DNA from 4 places in the Pseudomonas sp. OTU750018 genome. Region 2 is predicted to be linked to each of the others. Evidence: riboswitches for the same ligand, from Rfam matches in the RefSeq annotation. Region 2 holds a riboswitch; each other region holds the start of a gene.

Region 1 (2,195 bases), on a different contig from region 2:
CCTGGCGCTACAGGCCAAGCTGCTGCTGGAAGCCGGCAATTCGGTGGTAAGCGATGCCTTTATAGCCAGCCGTTTGGGCGGGCAGGGCGGCCGGGTCTACGGCACTCTGCCGCGTGGGGTGAATGTCGAGGCGCTGGTGGTGCGCAGTACGCCGCACCTGATCTGAGGCCTGAGCATGCACAGCAGTCTCTTTGAGCGATTAAAGGCCTGGCTGGCCGGTGATATCGGTGCGGACTACGGTATCGCTCAGCTGCAGGCCGCAGCCGGGGTGGCGAGCTTCAGCAGTCAGCCGCCGGCTGTGCACTTCAATCCGCTTGGCGGTGTGCATGGCGGCTACACCGCCACGCTGTTCGATGCGGCGTTGGGGTTGGCGGTGTATTCGCAAGCCTGTGCCGAGGAGGTCTACGTGACCGCCAGCCTGCAGGTGAATTACCTGCGCCCGATTGGTCTTGCGGCTTTGCCGCTGCGAACCGAAGCCCGCGTGCAGCAGCGCGAAGGGCGACATGTCGCGGTACAGGCCACGCTGCACGATGCTCAGGGGCTGCTGTGCGCCAACGCCAGTGGTGTCTTCACTTGCTTGCTCCATACGGCGTCAGGCGCTACTCAGTCCGTTGGTTTACCTGCGCGGTAAACGCCAGGCTCTGTCATTTCCCGCGGCCGCCGGGTAAGGTGGCCGCCGATGGTTCCAGCCCGTGTGATGCGACTGGATGAAAAGGGAACATGGAAAGCACCACAACCGGTGCCGAAGCCATGGCTGCCCCCGCAACTGTAAACGGCGAGCGACGCCCAGATGCCACTGACCGCAAGGTTGGGAAGGCGGGTGGAGTATCAAGCCGTGAGCCAGGAGACCTGCCATCGAAGTCGGGCGCTTATGCCCATCCCCTCAATCCGGATCATCGCGCGGTGGGCGCGGTACAGGAATCGCTATGCACATCGAACCAGAAGTCGTTACTGGCGCCAAACTCTTCCTCAGTTATGCAACCGCCGCAGGTGCCTTTGGCCTTACGGCCAAACTTGCCCTCGACAGCGTACGCAGCAACGGTGGCGCTGCCGCCTTAGCGCTGCGTAGCCTGCTAACCACCGCCTTGGTGTTCTGCTTCTTCGAGGTCTTTCCGCACCATGCGGTCGGGGTTTCCGAGGTGCACCTGATCCTCGGCTCGACACTGCTGCTGCTGTTTGGCGCGGGTGCCACGGCTGTTGGTCTGGCGCTCGGCTTATTACTGCAGGGGCTGCTGTTTGCTCAGTTTGACCTGCCGCAGTACGGCATGAACGTCACCACGCTGCTGGTGCCGCTGTGGGCGATCAGTGTGCTGGCCAAGCGCATTATCGCGCCGGGCACCGCCTATGTAGACCTCTCCTACAAACAGGCGTTGGCGCTGTCGACCGCCTATCAGGGTGGCATCGTCGCCTGGGTCGGCTTCTGGGCGTTCTATGGCAACGGTTTCTCCGGTGAGAACCTGGCGGCCGTGGGTAGTTTTGGTCTGGCCTATATGAGCGTGATCCTGATCGAGCCACTGGTTGATCTGGGTGTGCTGGCCGCTGCCAAGGCACTGTCCGCTTATAGCCGTGGGCCGCTGTTCAACACGCGTCTGCATCAGTCGGCCTGATTGACTACTGGCGGCGCTGCCAGATCAGCTTGCCGGTGTTGCTCTCAGTGACCAGGTACTGGTCACTGAAGCGATAGTAGGCGGCAGGCTGATAGTCACTGCGACCCTGCATCTGCACTTCCAACAAGCCGTTGTTGCTCTGCCAGCGGCCGCTGTATTGCAGCTCGCCAGGGCTGTCGTAGTTCCAATCAGCGCCACCTGCCACACTGCGCGTCCACTGCGAAACGCTGCCGTCATCACTCAGTTGCAGAATCATCTGGGTGGTCATTGAAGCGAAATTGGCACCGCCGCTGTTGATGATCTTCTCGTGTACCCAGGTGCCGATCAGCGCCGGATCGCGTGTGGCGCTGCTACTTGGACTACTGCTTGGCGCTGCCGCTGCAGCGTTAAGGTTCTGCCGGTGGAACAGCGCCTTGCGCTCCAGAGTGGCCCCGGTCGTCGGGTTGCGTGCGGCAATATGGGCGTTGAGCATGCCATTGGCGTAAGTGGCGTTCATATTGGCGATCAACTGGCCAGATTGCGCATCACTGATCTGAGCCCGGAGCAGTTGCCCGTCAAAGGTGCCGCTGATCTGCAGGTGCAGCCTGC
Region 2 (2,195 bases):
TCAGCTGGCCGTCGTGCTGATAGGCGTCGTCCGGCAAACCCGGCGTCAGCGGCAGCAGGCGCGCATCGGCACCCGCCACAAAGTCGATTGCCAGCAGATTGAGATCGGCCACGCGCGGCAATGCCCAATCGCTGGCCAGACCATCGATGCGCCGTTCCTGATCGCCGCCCAGGTGCTCCAGCACGGTCAAACGGCTGGGACCAAAACCGCGTTCACGTAGCAACTCGGCCACGGCTGCCGGGCTGTCGCCGTCATTGCTCAACAGCAGCAGCCGCGCGCCTGGGAAAACCTGCGCCTGCACCGCCGCCAACGGCCGCGCCACCAGCGACAGCACGGTCACTTCTTGCAGTGGCCAACCCAGGCGAGCAGCAGCCAGTGAGACGGATGAGGGCGCAGAAAATACCCGCAATTCCTCAGCCGGCAGCTGCCGCGCCAGGCTCGCGCCAACGCCATAGAACAGCGGATCACCGCTGGCCAGTACACACACCGACGTACCACGCCGCGCCAGCACCGGCTCCAGGCTAAAGGGGCTCGGCCACAGCTCATGCTGCCCCGGCAGATCAGCAGGCAATAGCGCCAACTGGCGGGCACCGCCGACGATGCAATGCGCCTCGCTCAGCGCCAACCGCGCCGCCGCACCCAGGCCGGCGTAGCCGTCTTCACCTATACCCACCAGGGTTAACCAAGCCGTCATGCGCTTTCCTCAAACCGTCATCAGCGCGCCGCCCGACCAGCTGGCTGTCGTGCCTGCGCGCAAAGCGGGCATAATAGCGCCTTCGTCGGTGCCCGCCGCCATTGTGCATAGGGCCTAAGAGGGAACACGGTTAAACCGTGGCTGCCCCCGCAACTGTAAACAGCGAGTCTGCCGCAACTGTGCCACTGGGTAACCGGGAAGGCCGCGGCAGATTAAGACCTGTCAGCCAGGAGACCTGCCGACGACGCTAGTCGCGAGTGCCAACATCGGGCGGGGTGTACCGATGCCATGAAATCCCCTGTGGGCGGATTTCGCTGGTTCGGTCGCCGCGTCTTTGTTGCTGGTGACCCTTTTTGCGCGACCGTCCAACCTCCGCCGACCTGCCCGACCCACGTCCTAGCGCGTGTCCCGGCCTGCTGCGTATCGTTCCGGCGCTGGACGGCGGCATCTGCCGGGTCAAGCTGGCCGGCGGCGTGATCACCAGCCAACAGGCACGCGCCATCGCCGAGGCAGCCGAACACTGCGCCAGCGGTGTGCTGGAGCTGACCAACCGCAGCAATCTGCAGATTCGTGGCGTGTTGCCCGGCCAGCAAGCCGAGTTGATCGAGCGCCTGCTCGCCGCCGACCTCGGCCCCAGCAACCCGGCCGCCGACGATGTGCGCAACCAGCTGCTCAGCCCCGCCGCCGGCCTCGATCCGCATGCCGTACTCGACACCCGCCCGCTGGCCGCCGCGCTGCTTGAGCTGCTGCAAACCACCCCGACGCTGCATGGGCTGTCGGCCAAGTTCGCCCTGCAGCTGGACGGCGGCGAAGCCCTGGCGATGCTCGAACACCCCCACGATATCTGGCTAAGCGCCCTGCCCGGCACGCCGGCCCGACTGGTCTTTGGCCTGGCCGGCTGCCCGGGTGATCCGCCACTAGGCGTGGTCGACGCAGAGCAAGCCGTGCCGATGATCGAGCAACTGCTCAGGCTTTTCCTCGAACTGGCCGGCAGCGAATACAGCCGTATGCGCCAGCTGCTCTCCGTGACTCCAGCCCGCCAGTTGCTGCAACAGCTACAGGCGCGACTGCCCTTCGCCCTGCAAGCGGCCCCACTCAGTTGGCAGCGCACCTCGATCCACCCACATCCAGTACTCGGCATTTATCCACAGCAGCAAGCCGGCCTGCGCATGGTCGCCGCCTCCTCACGTGTGGGCCGGATTAACGCTGCGCAACTCAACGCCCTGGCCGATCTGGCCGAGCACTACGGTGATGCCAGCCTGCGCCTGACACCCTGGCAGGGTCTGCTGCTGCCGAATATCCCAGAGCACTCGGCAGACAACCTGCTGCACGCACTGGGCGAACTGGGCCTGCTGATCGATGCGCAGGAACCACTTAGCAATCTGATCGCCTGCACCGGGTCAACCGCCTGCGCCAAGGGCCTGGCCGACAGCAAAGCCGACGCCTTGCTGCTCGCCAAGCGCCTGCGCGCCAGCACAGCGCGGCCGCAGGTGCATCTCAG
Region 3 (2,195 bases), on a different contig from region 2:
CTACGCCAATGCGTACGCCCTTAAGCAACGGCGCGGGCCTGGCCTGTTCGGGCGCGGCGAAGCTGACTGGCGGCGGCAGACTGGTATCGGCACTGGCAGCCAAGGCATCGGCGGCGGCATCCAGACGGGCATCCAGGTCGAGCAGTTCGCCCGCCTGAACCAGGCCGAGATGGCGGCTCGGTAAACCGACCTCGGCGCTGCGCGGTAGCGCGCCGTACCAGCGAATCGAGGCTGGCAGCGCATCACGCAGAATCTCGCCATGCCGCGCACTGCCAACCCGATTACCGAGCACGCCAGAAAACGGCAAATCCGCCTGGAAGGTCGCCAGTCCATGGGCCATAGCGCCAAAGGTCTGCGCCATGGCCGAACCGTCGATCACCGCCAGCACCGGCACACCAAAGTGCCGGGCCAAATCGGCTGCCGAAGGCGTGCCATCGAACAGGCCCATCACCCCTTCAATCAGAATCAGGTCAGCCTCACCCGCCGCCTCCCAGAGCAGACGACGACTCTCGGCTTCACCGACCATCCACAGGTCGAGCTGATACACCGGCGCGCCGCTGGCGCGAGCAAGAATCATCGGGTCAAGAAAGTCCGGGCCGCACTTGAACACCCGCACGCGCTTGCCCTGGCGTGCATGCAAGCGCGCCAAGGCTGCGGTGACCGTGGTTTTACCCTGACCGGAGGCCGGTGCAGCGATCAATAACGCGGGGCAAGAGTGGGCGCTGTTCAAAACTCCACGCCCTTCTGCGCCTTAACCCCGGCCTTGAACGCATGCTTGACCAGGCTCATCTCGGTCACGGTATCCGCTGCCTCGATCATCCCCGGCAACGCGCCACGACCGGTTACCACCACATGCTGTAGCAGCGGCCGCGCTTCGATGTCGGCGAGCACCGCGTCGAGTTCCAGATAACCGTACTTCAGGGCGATATTCAGCTCGTCGAGCACCACCAGACCGATGGCCGGGTCATTCAGCAGCTGCGCCGCCACCGTCCAGGCTTCGCGCGCCTTGTCGATATCACGCTGGCGATCCTGGGTCTCCCAGGTAAAGCCTTCGCCCATCACGTGGTAGCTGACTTCATCGGGAAAACGGCGAAAGAAGGCTTCTTCGCCTGTGCTGGCTGCACCCTTGATAAATTGCACCACGCCCACTTTGAGGCCGTGGCCCAGGGCGCGGGCAACCATGCCGAAGGCGCTGCTGCTCTTGCCCTTGCCATTACCGCTGTGCACCAGCAGCAGGCCGTACTCATCCTGGGCCTGGGCAATCTTTTCATCGATAAGGGCTTTCTTGCGGGCCATGCGCGCCTTGTGCCGGGCGTCACGTTCAATCGATTCAGTCATCGCATGCTCCACCGCCACAGGGCGATCTGGCTGGAAAAAGCATGCGGGGATAGGGAAAGCGCGGGCCTGCGCACAGCGCACACCACACGCCAGCCATCGCCCTCCGCGATGCCGTGGACTGCAGCAGGCCGGTCTCCGGGCTTGTGAGCGAGCCGAATGGCTCACGACCGCACCTTCCCATGCATCACGCACAGTGGTTCTTGCGGCGTTTGACTCACTTACCGTTGCGGGGGCAGCGTCGGAATAGCGGGCGTTCACACGCACAGCGCACCGACTTCCCTGTTTCACCCCGCACACGCAATGCGTTGGGGGCACCTGCTACAAGGCGCGAAGGTTAGAGAGTTCATGATTAAGCGTCAAACGAATGCGCCATTTGGCGCAGACTGCTTAAGCCACCAGGGTTACTTGGCCTGACACTTCATCTCGGGCGAGCCATAGCCCCACACCACGGTCGCCTCCCCCTGGTGCTCCCAGAATGATTCGTTGCGCCCCTGATATTTGCTGCCGCTGGCTGCAGGCTGCTGATACATCAACGACACGCTGTCAGCAAACTCGGCCACCAGGGTCCCAGGCTCGGTGGGGTAGTAGGTGACGATGACTTCCTTGGCCGGCAGACCATCGCATTGAAAACGCACCGGACCGGTCCCTTTCAGTAACGCGTAGCGCGCCTGCAATTCGGCAATCCGCAGGCGATAGCTCTCGGCTACGCACTGCTCACGGTCAGCGGCCTTCCAGCAGTCATTGCGGCCTTTTATCCAACCTCTCTGCTCAGCCTTGAGTACCGGTGGATGCTGGTTTATGGCCTTGGCCGACGCCTGCTGATAAACATTCGACATTTTCTGATCAAGCTCGGCCAG
Region 4 (2,195 bases), on a different contig from region 2:
ACGCCATCGCTATCGCGGTAGCTGTAGTCGAAGTCGGCGGTCCAGTGCGTACCCAGATTCTGCTGGAAGGCCAGGCGCTGCACTTGAGTCTTGCTGTCGTTGAAGTCCTGCGGTGAGCCTGCGGCTTTACGGTCAGCGCGGCGTTGCGTTTCGGTCAGGCGGCCTGGGTAGCGCAACTCGTCATCAATGCTCTGCTGCTCGTACAGCGCCCAGCCATTGTCATGGTCGTAGCGCAAGCGGCCAAAGGCATTGCTGTAGCTGGCATTGTTGTTGTCGCGATAGCCATCCGTATGTCGGGACTCGCCGCTGCCGTAGAGCGATAAGCCGTGCCCCAGCTGTTGGTTGAAATGCCCACGGTATGCTTCCAGATCATGGCTGCCGCGACTGGTCTCAAGGTAGCCTTCATTCTCGCTGGGCTGACGGGTGATGATATTGATCACCCCGCCCACGGCTTGGTCGCCGTACAGCACGCTGCCGGCGCCGCGGATAATCTCGATTCGTTCGATATTGCTCAGCGGCACGCTATTGAGGTTGGCGGCTTCCTGGCTGGGGTTGTTCAGCCGGCGGCCATCCACCAATACCAAGGTGTTATTCGCCGCATTAGCGCCGAAGCCACGAAAGCTCAAAGAGACCCGATTGCCGTCGCCGAGCGTGTCTTGAATTTGCAGCCCCGCCTGGGTGCGCAGCACATCCACCAAGCTGCTGGCAGCGCTAATTTCGATCTGCTCACGGCTGATCACGGCGACGCTAGCCGGTGCCGGGGTTTGCAGCGGTGTGGCACGGGTAATCACCAGCGGCTGGGCTTGATAGGGCTGCGTCGCTTCAGCAGCCAGCGCCAGGCCAGGTGCAAGCGCCACAGCCAGGGTAAGACGGGACAATTTCACGTAGAGAATCCTCAAAAGATCAAACGACTTTTGAGGAGGGCAGGGGCAAGAACGGGCGCGCTGGCGCAGCCTGAGCTTGACGGTGATGCCCTCCGCAACACCAGTCACATCCAGCAAGGCCGGTCTCCGGGCTCTCGACGTGCGCCGCCTCGCCTTCCCGGGATAACCCAGTGGCGTTGAGGTGACGTGCAGAACGACTCTGCGGTCGATTACCGTTGCGGGGGCAGCGCCGGGGTTGCTCTTCGTGAGCGCACCGGCTTCCCGTTTAACGCCGCTTCACTGTGGAAGGGCGCACCTTGGCGGAAGTAAAACGCCGCGCACCTTAATGCGCGGGTGAATGAATTACAAGCAAGCCTGGCTCAGCTCTGGATGAGCGGTGCTCATGCAGAAAGCATGGCAAGGCGTGCGCGGACGGCAGCCTCGATACCGGCGGCATCCAATCCACATTCGGCGAGCATCTGCGCGGGCTTGGCGTGCTCGACGTAGTAGTCCGGCAGCCCCAGATGCAGCACCGGCTTGAGGATGTCGGCGTGAGCGAGAAACTCGCTGACCGCGCTGCCGGCACCGCCCATCACGCTGTTCTCTTCGATGGTCACCAGCAGTTCATGGCTGGCCGCCAGCTGGCGTACCAGGGCTTCGTCCAGCGGTTTGACAAAGCGCATATCGACCACCGTGGCATCCAGCACTTCGCCGACCTTGAGGGCTTCGGCCAGTTGTACGCCAAAGACCAGCAGGGCGGTTTTTTTGCCGTTGCGGCGAACGATGCCCTTGCCGATTTCCAGCGGTTCCAGGCCCGGCTCGATGGCGGCATTCGGACCGCTACCACGCGGATAACGGACGGCGGCCGGGCCATTGAACAGGTGACCGGTGGTGAGCATACGGCGCAGTTCGTTCTCATCGCTGGGTGTCATCACCAGCATGCCGGGGATGCAGCGCAGGTAGGCAATGTCGAAGCTGCCGGCGTGGGTCGGACCGTCTTCACCGACCAAGCCGGCGCGGTCAATGGCGAACAGTACATCGAGGTGCTGCACGGCCACATCGTGGATCAGCTGGTCATAGGCGCGTTGCAGGAAGGTCGAATAGATCGCCACCACCGGTTTGGCACCGTCGCAGGCCATGCCGGCCGCCAGGGTCACGGCATGCTGTTCGGCGATGGCCACGTCGAAATAGCGCTCGGGATAACGTTCGCTGAACGCCACCAGGTCCGAGCCTTCTTTCATCGCAGGGGTGATACCGACTAGGCGCGGATCTGTCGCGGCCATATCGCATAGCCATTGGCCGAACACGCTGGAGTATTTCGGGCCGCTGGTT

What was found. A riboswitch is a leader RNA that binds a small molecule or an ion and turns the genes downstream of it on or off. The one in region 2 is predicted to bind cobalamin.
Region 1: another riboswitch for cobalamin. It lies ahead of HCI85_RS04995 (energy-coupling factor ABC transporter permease); the one in region 2 lies ahead of cobG (precorrin-3B synthase).
Region 3: another riboswitch for cobalamin. It lies ahead of cobO (cob(I)yrinic acid a,c-diamide adenosyltransferase); the one in region 2 lies ahead of cobG (precorrin-3B synthase).
Region 4: another riboswitch for cobalamin. It lies ahead of HCI85_RS19130 (TonB-dependent receptor); the one in region 2 lies ahead of cobG (precorrin-3B synthase).

Annotation. Positions count from the first base shown of each region.
Region 1 is NZ_JAAPAU010000001.1:1,029,206-1,031,400, reverse strand. It holds gene HCI85_RS05005 (acyl-CoA dehydrogenase family protein) at 1-166, shown strand, start outside; gene HCI85_RS05000 (PaaI family thioesterase) at 176-631, shown strand; cobalamin riboswitch at 664-871, shown strand; gene HCI85_RS04995 (energy-coupling factor ABC transporter permease) at 927-1,607, shown strand; gene HCI85_RS04990 (hypothetical protein) at 1,612-2,195, opposite strand, start outside.
Region 2 is NZ_JAAPAU010000003.1:27,610-29,804, forward strand. It holds gene cbiE (precorrin-6y C5,15-methyltransferase (decarboxylating) subunit CbiE) at 1-694, opposite strand, end outside; cobalamin riboswitch at 764-951, shown strand; gene cobG (precorrin-3B synthase) at 1,048-2,195, shown strand, end outside.
Region 3 is NZ_JAAPAU010000002.1:589,883-592,077, forward strand. It holds gene HCI85_RS11525 (cobyrinate a,c-diamide synthase) at 1-730, opposite strand, end outside; gene cobO (cob(I)yrinic acid a,c-diamide adenosyltransferase) at 727-1,338, opposite strand; cobalamin riboswitch at 1,448-1,672, opposite strand; gene HCI85_RS11535 (MliC family protein) at 1,740-2,195, opposite strand, start outside.
Region 4 is NZ_JAAPAU010000004.1:64,621-66,815, forward strand. It holds gene HCI85_RS19130 (TonB-dependent receptor) at 1-884, opposite strand, end outside; cobalamin riboswitch at 985-1,198, opposite strand; gene dxs (1-deoxy-D-xylulose-5-phosphate synthase) at 1,265-2,195, opposite strand, start outside.